Regions from separate parts of the Methylobacterium sp. 092160098-2 genome, predicted to be linked through region 3. Evidence: predicted binding sites of a transcription regulator. Region 3 holds the regulator's gene; each other region holds the start of a gene.

What was found. Region 3 encodes PhoB, which activates phosphate uptake and scavenging genes when phosphate is short. Its sites were predicted from a motif close to TGTCATNNANCTGTCAT; they were not measured.
Region 1: PQI07_RS33285 (YdcH family protein) is a predicted target of PhoB. The motif match lies at 2,022-2,038, and genes of this name have one in related genera.
Region 2: PQI07_RS09795 (Orn/Lys/Arg family decarboxylase) is a predicted target of PhoB. The motif match lies at 2,042-2,058, and genes of this name have one in related genera.

Annotation. Positions count from the first base shown of each region.
Region 1 covers NZ_JAQPZJ010000003.1:218,568-223,056, forward strand. Annotated here, with positions in the region: gene PQI07_RS33280 (propionyl-CoA synthetase) at 1-1,379, opposite strand, end outside; gene PQI07_RS33285 (YdcH family protein) at 1,826-2,008, opposite strand; gene PQI07_RS33290 (YdcH family protein) at 2,140-2,400, shown strand; gene purE (5-(carboxyamino)imidazole ribonucleotide mutase) at 2,479-2,976, shown strand; gene PQI07_RS33300 (5-(carboxyamino)imidazole ribonucleotide synthase) at 2,973-4,085, shown strand; gene PQI07_RS33305 (tetratricopeptide repeat protein) at 4,417-4,489, shown strand, end outside.
Region 2 covers NZ_JAQPZJ010000001.1:2,070,159-2,074,647, forward strand. Annotated here, with positions in the region: gene PQI07_RS09785 (TonB-dependent receptor) at 1-395, opposite strand, end outside; gene PQI07_RS09790 (hydroxyacid dehydrogenase) at 908-1,888, shown strand; gene PQI07_RS09795 (Orn/Lys/Arg family decarboxylase) at 2,107-4,452, shown strand; gene PQI07_RS09800 (GNAT family N-acetyltransferase) at 4,452-4,489, shown strand, end outside.
Region 3 covers NZ_JAQPZJ010000001.1:4,207,149-4,211,637, forward strand. Annotated here, with positions in the region: gene pstA (phosphate ABC transporter permease PstA) at 1-332, shown strand, start outside; gene pstB (phosphate ABC transporter ATP-binding protein PstB) at 353-1,168, shown strand; gene phoU (phosphate signaling complex protein PhoU) at 1,287-2,006, shown strand; gene phoB (phosphate regulon transcriptional regulator PhoB) at 2,195-2,890, shown strand; gene PQI07_RS19820 (protein-disulfide reductase DsbD family protein) at 3,038-4,489, opposite strand, start outside.

The DNA of each region.
Region 1 (4,489 bases), on a different contig from region 3:
GGGGGCAGGGGCAGGCGGATCGCGATGGTGCCCATGGTCCCGGCCGGGACCGGTTTGCCGCCCTCGTCCAGCACCTCGACTTGGTAGCCCGGCATCGGCACGCAGGTGCTACCGTGCTTCACCGGCAGGAGGCCGAGACCCATCGGGTTGCCGGCGATCGGCCAGCCGGTCTCGGTCTGCCACCAATGGTCGATCACCGGCCGGTTCAGCACCCGCTCGGCCCAGGCGACCGAATCGGGATCGGCGCGCTCGCCCGCGAGGAACAGGCTGCGGAAGGCGGAGAGGTCGTAATCGGCGATCCGGGCGCCGGCGGAATCCTCCTTCTTGATGGCCCGCAGCGCCGTCGGCGCGGTGAACAGGCACACGACCCCGTACTCGGCGACGACCCGCCAGAATGCGCCGGCATCCGGCGTGCCCACCGGCTTGCCCTCGTACAGGACCGTGGTGCAGCCGTGCAGGAGCGGCGCGTAGACGATGTAGGAGTGCCCGACGACCCAGCCGATGTCGGAGGCGCAGAAATAGGTCTCGCCGGGCTGGACGCCGTAGAGGTTCGGCATCGACCACGCGAGGGCGACGAGGTAGCCGCCGGTATCGCGGACCACGCCCTTGGGCTTCCCGGTCGTCCCGGAGGTGTAGAGGATGTAGAGCGGGTCGGTGGCGGCGACCGGCACGCAGGCCGCCCGCTGCCCCGCCGCACGGGCGGCCGCCACGGTCTCGGCCCAGTCGCGGTCCCGCTCCGGCATGAGCGTCGCGGCGGCCTGCGGGCGCTGCAGGATCAGGCAGGCTTCCGGCTTGTGGCGCGAGGCCGCGATCGCCGCGTCGAGGAGCGGCTTGTAGGCGACCACGCGGTTCGGCTCGATCCCGCAGGAGGCGGCGAGCACCACCTTCGGCGCCGCGTCCTCGATCCGCACCGCCAGCTCGTTGGCCGCGAAGCCGCCGAACACGACCGAATGCACCGCGCCGAGCCGTGCGCAGGCCAGCATGCCGAACAGGGCCTCGGGCACCATCGGCATGTAGAGGATCACCCGGTCGCCCTTGCCGACGCCGAGGCCGGCGAGGACGGCGGCCAGTACCGCCACCTCGTCGCGCAACGCGCGGTAGGTGATGCTGCGCTTGGTCCCGGTGACGGGCGAATCGTAGCGGATCGCCACCTGATCCGCCCGCGCTCCGTCGGCGTGACGGTCCACGGCATTGTGGCAGGCGTTCAGGGTGCCGTCCGGAAACCAGCGGCCGTAGGGGCCGGAATCCGGCGCGAAGGCCCGCTGCGGGACGTCCGCCCAGTCGAGCGCCTGCGCCGCGCCGAGCCAGAACGCCTCCGGGTCGCGGCGGGCCGAGTCGTAGATGTCCGGGTAGCGGCCCGGCAGGCTGGCTCTCGTCATCGGTTCGGCGTTTCCTCGCGGGCCGCTCTCCGGCGGCGGGGCCCAGAGTAGCGCATTCTTCCGCGGGTGCGAGGCCGGTTGTGGGTCGCCGGAACCCCCACGCGCCTTCGCTCGCGCGATCGGGGTGCTCCGTGACGCGTTCGCCGGATGCATCCCGGATCGGCGGCTTCGAAGCCGGGCGCCTCGGCGTGCCCGGCGGGAAATGCATCTGCCGGGAGGTCGCGGGTCGTCTGTTTCGATCCCCGGGCGTGCGGGCGCGGCAGGCGCCCCGTCGCCAAGGCTCCGGGGTCACATCCGCGAGAGCACGACGCCCGCCCGGATCGGCGATCCCCAGGCGGCCGTTTCTCCAAACGGGCGGTCGCAGAACGCAAAACCGCCGCACCGGTCTCCCGATGCGGCGGCAGCTGTCGTGCCGTTTCTGCTATCCGTGCGGACGGATCAGGGGCTCAGTGCAGCGTATTGCCGTTCGCCTGCAGCCTGTTGATCTCGTCTTTGAGAAGGAGTTTCCGTCGCTTCATCTCGGCGATGTGAAGGTCGTTCGCCGAAGGCCTGTGGATCGCTTCCTGAATCTCACGCTCGAGGGCTTCGTGCTTCCGGGCGAGTTGGTTCAGATGCGTCTGCAGCGACATGAGCCGAATCTCCTGTCATCGTTTCGACACACCGAGATTGGCACAAGATGCCGGACCTGTCGAAGCGTTTTCTGCTGCTAAGTCTGATGATTGCTTACCGCGCCGTCTTGTCCGGCGCCGGAGCGTGACGCATGCTCTCGGGCCATGAACGGTCTTCGGGTCCTCAGGTGACGATGGCGGACGAGGCGGGTGAGAGTGCGCAGTCGGACCTCCTGGGCGAACTGGCGCGGCTGCGCGAGGAGCACCGGGATCTCGACGGTGCCATCGAGGCGCTGGAGCGCAGCGTGGCTGGCGACCAGCTCCAGATCCAGCGTCTGAAGAAGCGCAAGCTCACCCTGCGTGACCGCATCTTCCACATCGAGGACGCGCTCACGCCGGACATCATCGCCTGATGCCGGTGGACGTCTTCGGGCCGCGCCTTGCCGCGGGCCCGCACCGCCTGTAAGCGCCCTCTTTTTCCGGGATCAACGATGGCGTCGCCTCCGGTCGCGATCATCATGGGCAGCCAGTCCGACTGGGCGACCATGCGGCATGCCGCCGAGACGCTCGATGCCCTCGGCGTACCCTACGACGCGCGCATCGTGTCGGCCCACCGCACGCCGGACCGGCTCGTGGCCTTCGCCAAAGGCGCGGTCGCGGCCGGCCTCAAGGTCGTGATCGCGGGGGCGGGCGGCGCCGCGCACCTGCCCGGCATGGCGGCCGCGATGACCCGCCTGCCGGTTTTCGGCGTCCCGGTGGAATCCAAGGCCCTGTCTGGCCAGGACAGCCTCCTCTCGATCGTCCAGATGCCGGCGGGCATCCCGGTGGGGACCCTGGCGATCGGCCGGGCCGGGGCCATCAACGCGGCCCTGCTCGCCGCCGCCGTCCTGGCGCTCTCCGATCCGGATCTGGCGGAGCGCCTGGAGGCGTGGCGCGCGGCCCAGACCGCCTCGGTGGCCGAACGGCCGGTGACGGAAGAGAACGCGTGACGGACAAGATCCTCGGCCCCGGCTCCACCCTCGGCATCGTCGGTGGAGGCCAACTCGGGCGCATGATCGCGCTGGCGGCGGCCGATTACGGCCTCAAGGCGCACGTCTACGCCCCCGACGCGGACAGCCCCGCCTTCGACGTGGCCGCCCGGACCACCTGCGCGGCCTACGACGATGCCGAGGCGCTGGCCGCCTTCGCGCGCAGCGTCGATGTCGTGACCTACGAGTTCGAGAATATCCCGCACGCCACGGCCGACATCCTGGCCCGGCACGCCGCCCTGCACCCGAACGCGCGGGCGCTCTCGACCACGCAGGACCGCCTCTCCGAGAAGGAATTCATCAACGGGCTGGGCATCCCGACGGCGCCGTTCCGGGCGGTGGACACGCCCGACGATCTCGACCGGGCGATCGAGGTGATCGGCCTGCCGGCGGTGCTCAAAACCCGCCGCTTCGGCTACGACGGCAAGGGGCAGCGCATGCTCCGCGAGCGGGCCGAGGGCGACCGCAACGCCCTGTTCGCCGAGTTCGGCGGCGCGCCGCTGATCCTGGAGGGCTTCGTGCCGTTCGAGCGTGAGGTCTCCGTGGTGGGCGCCCGCGGGCGCGACGGCAGCTTCGCGGCCTACGACCTGTGCGAGAACGAGCACCGCGATCACATCCTCGCTCTGACGCGGGTGCCGGCCCCGGGCGTGGCCCCGGAGACGGGACGCATCGCCCTCGAGATCGCCCGTCGGATCGCCGACGCCCTCGACTATGTCGGCGTCCTCGCCGTCGAGATGTTCCTCGTCCGCGAGGACGGGGCGGAGCGGCTCGTGGTCAACGAGATCGCGCCCCGGGTCCACAATTCCGGTCACTGGACCAGCGAGGGGGCGCTGACCTCGCAATTCGCCCAGCACGTGCGGGCCGTCTGCGGCTGGCCGCTGGGCGATCCGGGCCGGGTCGGCGGCCTGCCGGTGGAGATGCGCAACCTGATCGGTGCCCAGGCCGACGACTGGCACGCCCTGCTGGCCGAGCCCGGCGCCCATCTGCACCTCTACGGCAAGGGCGAGGCGCGTCCCGGCCGGAAGATGGGTCACGTGACCCGCCTCGGGCCCGTCCCGGCCGGTTCCTGAGGCTTCGAAGGCACACCTGCATCGTCGCATGGCGGTCGGAAGCCCGCCTGCGGCGTCCCGGAACCGTCGAGCCATACCTTCGCCACATCCCACCGCTTCCACCACAGCGTGGTCGGTTCCGAATGCTGTCGATCGATTCCGCCTGTACCGCCTTCGTCCCCGGGACGGGCGGGGGCCGGATCACGACGCGGCGCTTCTTAAGCCGGCCTTCACCGTGATGCGCGACGGTGCCCCGGATTCGGGCGTGCCCGGCGCACGGCGCGGGCTCTTGGACTGTGAGGGGCGAGGCGGGCACGCGCAAGGCGGGCGACGCCTCGGGGAGAGTGGGGCAATGAACGTACGCAACGGGCTGGGACGAAAGACGGCACTGATCGGCGCAGCCATGGTCTCGGCCGCCGGCCTCG
Region 2 (4,489 bases), 2.1 Mb from region 3:
TAGAGCCCGTCGAAGGCGACCTCGCCGCTGGTGTTCTCGTTGGACGGGAAGCCCCGGATGGAGAAGGAGTCGAACGGCGCCCCCGTGGTCTGGGTGGCGCGCACCGACGGGTCGAGGACCAGGGTCTCGGATACCGTCCGCGCCTGCCGGTCCCGGATGAGCGTGTCGGTGTAGCTGGCGATGCTGAAGGGCGCCTTCTGGATCTCGGTATCGCCCAGCAGGCCGAGGCGACCGCCCCGCGCCACCTGACCGCCGGCATAGGCCGGGACCGGTCCGCGCGGCGCGGCCGCGCTCGCGACCGAGATCTCGTCGAGCTGGACCTCCCGGCCGGCCCCGGCCTCCTCCGCGCGGGCCGCGTGCAGCCCGGAACCGACGAAGCCCAGCAGGAAAGCCATCGGGAGAACCGGCCGTGCCGCGCGCCGCCGGCGCCGGTTCCGCGCGGAAACCGACACCGAGAAATCTTGAGACCGCATTGTCGTGACGAAAGCTCCGAATCACGGAGCAAGGCAGCAAATATCTCTACGTGTGTCAAAAATACATTTGGATTAATTATAATTATATTCAGCGCACGCAGGGTCGATCTACGTGATCGATATTGATTGCTTTCTATACTGACTTCCATTGCCGAACGACATCATTATCAGTGCCTCACTCATCATCGCACGGTCGAGCAGGCGATTTCGCGGAAGGCCGGGTTAGAGCTCGGCTGAGGCGCGCGGCCGGGATCGTCGGGCCGGGCGGGGCGTGCGGGGCCCGACACGGCCGCGATCGGGTGTGGATCGCGCGCGTCCGATCGGGTTGCCGCGGCGGAGACCGGGGCGCCCGGTTGCCAGGGTTGCCCACCCCGCCTAGACGGGCCCGGCGCGAAACGTGCCTGTCACCCCTCCTCTAGTGCAGAGGTTTTCCCGTGATCACCGGTCCGTGCCTCATCGTCCAGCCGATCCACGCGGCGGGCCTCGACCGGCTGCGGGCGGCCGGATTGGAGCCGCGTCCGGCGAGCGGCACCGATCCCGAGACCCTGGCCCGCGAGGCCGCCCCGTGCGTCGCCGTCATCACCCGCAACACCGGCTTCCCGGCCCGCGCCATCGCAGCGGCCCCGGCCCTGCGGGTGATCGGCGTGCACGGCACCGGCACCGACCACGTCGCCACCGCCGAGGCGACCGAGGCCGGGATCGTGGTGGTCAATACGCCCGGCGCCAACGCCGTCTCGGTGGCCGAGCAGACGCTGGCGCTGATCTTCGCCCTGGCCAAGGCCCTGCCGGAGGCCGACCGCTCGGTCCGGCGCGGGGACGACAGCTTCAAGTTCACCGCCCGCCTGATCGAGCTGGCCGGCCTGACGCTGGGCCTCGTCGGCTTCGGGGCGATCGGGCAGGCGACGGCCCGGCTCGGCACGGCCCTCGGCCTGCGGGTGCTGGCCTACGGCCCGAGCCGGCCGGACGCCGACTTCGCCAATGCCGGTGCCCTGCGGGCTCCTTCGGTGGACGCGCTCCTCGCGGAGGCCGACATCGTCTCCCTGCACGTGCCCCTGACCCCGGCCACCCGCGGCCTGATCGGCCGGGACCAGCTCGCCGGGATGAAGCGGGACGCCTTCCTGATCAACACCAGCCGCGGCGGCCTGATCGACGAGGCGGCCCTGGTGGAGGCGCTGGAATCCGGCACGATCGCGGGCGCCGGGCTCGATGTCTTCGCCCAGGAGCCCCTGCCGGCCGACCACCCCCTCGCCCGTCAGGCGCGGGCGATCCTGACGCCCCATGTCGGCGGTTCCACCGGGTCGGCCCTGATCCGCACCGCCGAGACCGCCGCCGGCCGCGTGGTCGACGTGCTGGCAGGCCGGCGGCCGGGCGGACTGGTCAATCCGGATGTCTGGGCGCGGCGGCGCGCCCTGTGATACCCTGAGACGGGTTGCCGCCGCGGGCCGCGCGACCGATCTCCGACCGGCACCTCAGGATGAGGGCGCGGGTGGGAAGGCCGCGCTCCAACGGCTCCGACCGCGCCCGGATCACGCCCTTTCGTCCGCACCACGACCACCCGCCGCGCACGTTGTCATGCAATCGTCGCAGACGGGCCGGAAAGCCACGCGCTGCATCCGAGGCCAGAGAGGGCTCCATGGACTTCCACCGTCGCTTCACGGTCCTGATGTGCGCCCCCGCCTTCGATCCGGACGATCTCGAAGGCGCGCGCGTCAATCAGATCGTGGCAGCCGTGGAGCAGCGCGGCTTCGAGGTGGTGCGCGCCCGGCGGGTCGAGGACGCGGCCATCGCGGTGCAGACCGACGCCGCGGTGGGCTGCCTCGTGGTCGATTGGGGCAAGCGCGGCCTCGACGGCAAGGCCGCCGCCCTCATCGACATGATGCGCAAGCGCGGCCTGGAGATGCCGATCGTCATCATGGTCCGCCGCAAGCGGCTGGAGGACATCCCGGTCGAACTGCTCGATTTCATCGACGGCTACATCTTCCTGGCGGAGGAGACGCCGGAATTCATCGCCCGCGGCCTCGTCAGCCGGGTCACGCAATACGCCCAGACCCTCAAGACGCCGTTCTTCGGCGCGCTCGTCGACTACGCCGAGAAGGGCAACCAGCTCTGGACCTGCCCGGGCCACAACGGCGGCATCTTCTACAACCGGTCGCCGATCGGCCGGATCTTCGTGGAGCACCTGGGGGAAGCGATCTTCCGCGACGACCTCGACAACTCGGTCCTCGACCTCGGCGACCTGCTGACCCACGAGGGCCCGGCGCTGAAGGCCCAGAAGGAGGCCGCGAAGATCTTCGGGGCCGAGAAGACCTACTTCGTCCTCAACGGCACCTCGGCCTCCAACAAGATCGTCCTGTCCTCGCTGATCGCGGAGGACGACCTCGTCCTGTTCGACCGCAACAACCACAAGGCGGCGCATCACGGCGCCCTGTTCCTGGGCGGCGGCATCCCGATCTTTCTGGAAACGGACCGGAACGCCTACGGCCTGATCGGCCCCATGTATCATGAGGCCCTCGACGAGACCCGGATCCGGGAGAAGATCCGCCGGAACCCGCTGGTGACCGATCCCGAGGCGTGGCGCCGGGAGCGGCCGTTCCGCGTTGCGGTGATCGAGCAGTGCACCTACGACGGCACGATCTACGACGCCCAGGAGATCCTGGAGAAGATCGGCCACCTCTGCGACTACATCCTGTTCGACGAGGCCTGGGCGGGCTTCATGAAGTTCCACCCGCTCTACGCCCGCCGCTTCGCCATGGGGCTGACCGGCCTCGACGAGACCTCGCCCGGCATCGTCGCCACGCAATCGACCCACAAGCAGCTCGCGAGCTTCTCCCAGGCCTCGCAGATCCACACCCGCGACGGGCATATCCGCGGCCAGACCCGGCGGGTCGAGCACAAGCGGCTCAACGAGAGCTTCCTCGTCCACGCCTCCACGTCGCCCTTCTACCCGCTCTTTGCCTCCCTCGATGTCGGCGCCCAGATGATGAAGGGCCGCTCCGGCATGATCCTGTGGGACGACACGATCCGGCTCGGGATCGAGTGGCGCAAGAAGGTCCGGGCGATCCGGCGGGAATTCGAGGAGAACGAGCGCGATCCCGCAAGGCGCTGGTTCTTCGACCCCTTCGTGCCGGACGTGACGGTGAATGCCGACGGGGCCGAGGTGCCTTGGGAAAGTGTGCCGACCGACGAGCTCGCCGCCACGCCGCGCCACTGGGAGCTGAAGCCGGGCGCCCGCTGGCACGGCTTCACCCACGTGGCGCCGGGCTACGCGATCACCGACCCGAACAAGCTCACCGTGCTCACCCCCGGCTTCGACCGGCACACGGGGGCTTACGCCCAGCACGGCGTGCCGGCGCCGATCGTGGCCCAGTACCTGCGTGAGAACCGGATCGTCGCCGAGAAGAACGACCTGAACTCGCTGCTCTTCCTGCTGACCCCGGGGGTCGAATCCTCCAAGGCCGGCACGCTGATCTCGGGCCTCGTCGCCTTCAAGCGGCTCCACGACGACAACGTCCCGCTGGAGGAGGCCATGCCGGAATTCGTCAACCGCCGGCCGAACCGCTACCGCGGCGTGCGCCTGCGCGACCTCTGCGCCGAATTCCACGCCTTCCACCGGGAGGCCGGCACCTCCACGCTCCAGCGGCGCCAGTTCGCCCCGGAGCACCTGCCCGAGATGGTGATGCCGCCCAAGAAGGCCGCCCAGCTGCTGACCCGCAACAAGGTCGATTACGTGCCGATCGCCGAGGCCGAGGGGCGGATCGCCACCACGCTGATGCTGGTCTATCCCCCGGGCATCGGCACGGTGCTGCCGGGCGAGCGCCTGGACGACCGGGCCAAGCCCATGCTCGACTATTTCAAGATGTTCGAGGCCTCCGCCAACCTGTTCCCGGGCTTCGAGGCCGAGATCCAGGGCGTCTACCGCGAGGTCGATCCGGACGGGCGGATCCGCTTCCACACCTACGTGGCACGCGAGGGGGCCTGATGGAGATCGAGGTCGAGACGCCCGGCCTGGTCCCGGC
Region 3 (4,489 bases):
CGGCGCTCGGGGCGCCGCCCTCGACGGTGATCATCAACGTCACGTGGCGGGCGGCCTCGGCCGGCATCGTCACCGGGATCATCCTGGCCCTGGCGCGCATCGCCGGCGAGACGGCGCCATTGCTGTTCACCGCCCTCAACAACAATTCCTGGTTCTCGGCCAACCTGATGGGCGGCGTCGCGAACCTGCCGGTGATGATCTACCAGTTCGCCCTGTCGCCCTATCCGAACTGGCAGGGCCTCGCCTGGGCAGGCGCGCTTCTGATCACCGCCACCATCCTGGTGCTGTCGATCATTGCCCGCCTTGTGATCAAGCCGCAGACCTCGCGCTGAGACCCTTCGAGGACACGACGATGAACGCCGCCTCCGCGATCCCCACGGTCGAGCTGAACCGCAACCGCGCCGACGAGGGCGGTCCCGTGCGGATCGCCGTGAAGCGCCTGAACTTCTACTACGGCAGCTTCCACGGGTTGAAGGACGTCAACCTCAACTTCCACGACCGGCAGGTCACGGCGCTGATCGGGCCCTCGGGCTGCGGCAAGTCCACCCTGCTGCGCTGCTTCAACCGGATCTACAGCCTCTATCCGGAGCAGCGGGCCGAGGGCGAGATCCTCCTGGACGGCGAGAACATCCTCAGCCCCTCCATCGACCTGAACGAGCTGCGCTCGCGCATCGGCATGGTGTTCCAGAAGCCGACGCCGTTCCCGATGTCGATCTATGACAACGTCGCCTTCGGCCTGCGCCTCTACGAGAAGCTGCCGAAATCCGAACTCGACGGCCGGATCGAGGCCTCCCTGCGCAAGGCCGCCCTCTGGGACGAGGTGAAGGACAAGCTCAAGCAGCAGGGCACGGGCCTGTCGGGCGGCCAGCAGCAGCGCCTGTGCATCGCCCGCACGGTGGCGCAGCGCCCGGAGGTGATCCTGTTCGACGAGCCGACCTCGGCCCTCGACCCGATCTCCACCGGCCGCATCGAGGAGCTGATCGAGCAGTTGCGCGACGAGTTCACCATCGTGATCGTCACCCACAACATGCAGCAGGCGGCGCGCATCTCGCAGTTCACCGCCTTCATGTATCTGGGCCAGCTGATCGAGTTCGGTCCGACCAACCGGATGTTCATGAACCCGACGGAACGCCGCACCCAGGACTACATCACCGGCCGGTTCGGCTAGTCTGCCTGGACGCTCCGGTCTCGGGGAAGGCCGTCCGGTCGCCGCATCCGCGGAGGGCCGGCGGGTCCCCGAGGGCCTCCCCGGAGCGCCGCCCCCGGGACCCATCGAAGGATTCGCCATGCCCGGCCATATCGTCACCTCCTACGACACCGACCTGGAGAACCTGCGTCGCTCGATCTCGGAGATGGGCGGCGTGGCCGAGAAGATGACCGCGGAGGCGACGGACGCCCTCGTGCGCCGGGACGACACGCTCGCCCAGGCGGTGATCGTCGCCGACAAGCGCCTCGACGCCCTGCAGCGGGACATCGAGGAGCGCGCCGTGCTGTTGATCGCCCGGCGTCAGCCCCTGGCGATCGATCTGCGTGAGACGATCTCGGCGATCCGCGTCTCCGGCGACCTCGAGCGGATCGGCGACCTCGCCAAGAACGTCGCCAAGCGGGTGGTGGCGATCTCCGATCAGGCGCCGGCCCAGAAGATCGTTCTCGGCGTGCGCCACATGAGCGACCTCGCGGAGGGCCAGCTCAAGGACGTTCTCGACGCCTATGCGAGCCGCGACGTCCAGGCAGCCCACGATGTCTGGGAGCGGGACGGCGAGATCGACGCCCTGTACAATTCGCTGTTCCGCGAGCTCCTGACCTACATGATGGAGGATCCGCGCAACATCTCGTTCTGCACGCATCTTCTGTTCTGCGCCAAGAACGTCGAGCGGATCGGCGACCACACCACCAACATCGCCGAGACGATCCATTATCTCGCCACGGGCGAGGCCCTGGCGGGCGACCGGCCGAAGAACGATGCGTCGAACTATGCGACCGTGGACGGGGTGCCGGCTCCGTAAGCGGGCCGCCCCCGGTCCAGGCGTCGGCCTGCGCGCGCTCCTGTGGGGCGCCGCCGGAGAATCGGAGCGTGCGGGTTGAGGCTGAGCGGCGCCTCCTGCACCCTCTGCCTGCCCGCCAACTCCAAGGAGAGTCGGCGCGCCTGCAGGCCGTATGGCGCCGCTTCGTGAACGGATCTTCGAACGTGAGCATGCAAGTCCTGATCGTCGAGGACGAGGAGGCGCTGACCACGCTGCTGCGCTACAATCTGGAAGCCGAGGGCTTTCTGGTGGATTCCGCGGCTCGGGGCGACGACGCGGAGCTGCTCCTGGCGGAGCGGATCCCCGATCTCGTCCTGCTCGACTGGATGCTGCCCGGCCTGTCGGGCATCGAGCTGTGCCGGCGGATCCGGGCGCGCCGGGAGACCGAGCGGCTGCCCGTGATCATGCTCACTGCCCGGGGCGAGGAGGGCGACCGGATCCGCGGTCTCGGGACGGGCGCCGACGACTACATCGTCAAGCCGTTCTCCGTCCCGGAACTGCTTGCCCGGATCCGCGCGCTGCTCCGCCGGGCCAAGCCCGCCCATGTCTCGGACCGGCTGGCGGCGGGCGACCTCGAACTCGACCGCACCGGCCATCGCGTCCGCCGCGGCGGCGAGGAGCTGCATCTCGGCCCCACAGAGTTCCGTCTGCTGGAATTCCTGATGCTGGCGCCGGGCCGTGTCTTCTCCCGCGAGCAGCTCCTCGACGGGGTCTGGGGACACGACGTCTACATCGACGAGCGCACGGTCGACGTCCATGTCGGGCGGCTGCGCAAGGCACTGAACGGCCCGCGCCAAGCCGACCCGATCCGTACGGTCCGCGGCTCGGGCTACGCCTTCGACGAGACGTTCTCGCTCGACGCTTGAGAGGGGCGCGAAGCGTTCCGGGACAAAGGGTTCCGGGCCGGAGGCCGGTCGGCCGCGCCGCCCGCCCGCTTGCAGCGAAGGGAGCCAGGGACGTTCGAGGCCGGCGGATGCTGCGAGGCCCGGCGGCCCCCCGGGCCTCGCGCAGATTCAGCGGGTCAGCGCCGCGCTCCGGCCGGACGCGACCGGCACGGCGTCGAGCGCCGCCAGAACCGTCCCCTCGGTGAGGATCTGCGGAAGCACCTGAGGCGCTCCGGTTCCGGTATAGAGGAGGTAGAGCGGCACGCCGCTGCGCCCGTGCTTCTCCAGCAGACGGGTGATCTCGGGATTCTGGTTGGTCCAGTCGCCCTTCATGTAGGTCACGCCGCGCTCGGCCATCGCGGCCCGCACGGCCTTGGTGTTGAGCGAGGTCGCCTCGTTCACCGCGCAGGTGATGCACCACGCGGCGGTCATGTCCACGAAGACGGGGCGGTGCGCGTCCACCAGGGCGTCGAGACGCGCTTGAGTGAAGGGCTCGACCCCGTCGGCGGCGGCCTGCGCCGACGGCGCGGCGCGGTCCCGCGGAAGGGTCACGGCGAGGGCCGACACGGCGATTAGCGCGAGGGCCGCAGCGACCCGCGCGACCCGGCCCGCCCCGGGCGCGGCGGCGCGGCCGTGTTCCCAGGCCCAGGCGGCGAAGCCCACCAGGACGAGGCCGATCAGCGCCGCCAGCAGCCCACGCGGATCGACCTGCTGCGCCAGAACCCAGATCAGCCAGGCCACGGTGGCGTAGACCGGGAAGGCCAGGACCTGTTTGAGGGTCTCCATCCAGGCGCCCGGCCGCGGCAGCGCCCGCAGGGCCGGCGGCCAGAGGGTCAGCACCAGGAAGGGCAGGGCGAGGCCGAGGCCGAGGCTCGCGAAGACGGCGAGCGCGACACCGGCACTCTGCGTCAGCGCGAAGCCCACCGCCGAGCCCATGAACGGCGCCGTGCAGGGGGTCGCCACCAGGGTCGCCAGCACACCCGTGAAGAACGAGCCGCTCAGGCCGGCACGCCGGGTCAGGCCGTCTCCGAGGCCGGCGAGCCGGCCGCCGACATGGACCACTCCGGACAGGCTCAGGCCCATAGCGAACAGCAGATAGGCGAGGGCTGCGACCATGGCGGGCGATTGCAGCTGGAAGCCCCAGCCGATCGCGGCCCCACCGCCCTTCAGGGCGATCAGCAGGGATGCGAGGCCGAGGAAGCTCGCCAGCACGCCGGCCGTGTAGGCGAGGCCGTGCAGCCGCAGCCGCGCCGGGCCCTCGCCGGCATGCCGCACGAGGCTCAGCACCTTGATGGACAGCACCGGGAAGACGCAGGGCATCAGGTTGAGGATCAGGCCGCCCAAAAAGGCGAAGGCCGCGGCGGTCGCGAGGGTCAGCGCGTCGAACTCGGCGGCGGCCGGCGGGGCTCCGGCCGGATTCGGCGCGCTCGACGCGGCCGCGACGGCAGGAAGCACCGGCTCGTCACCATACGCGAAGGCGAGGCGGCGGGTGCCGTCCGTACCGACCTCGTCGATCGTCAGGACGCCGGGCAGGGCGGCGGGCAAAGGATCGGTCGGGCTGCTGCGCGCGATGGTCAGATG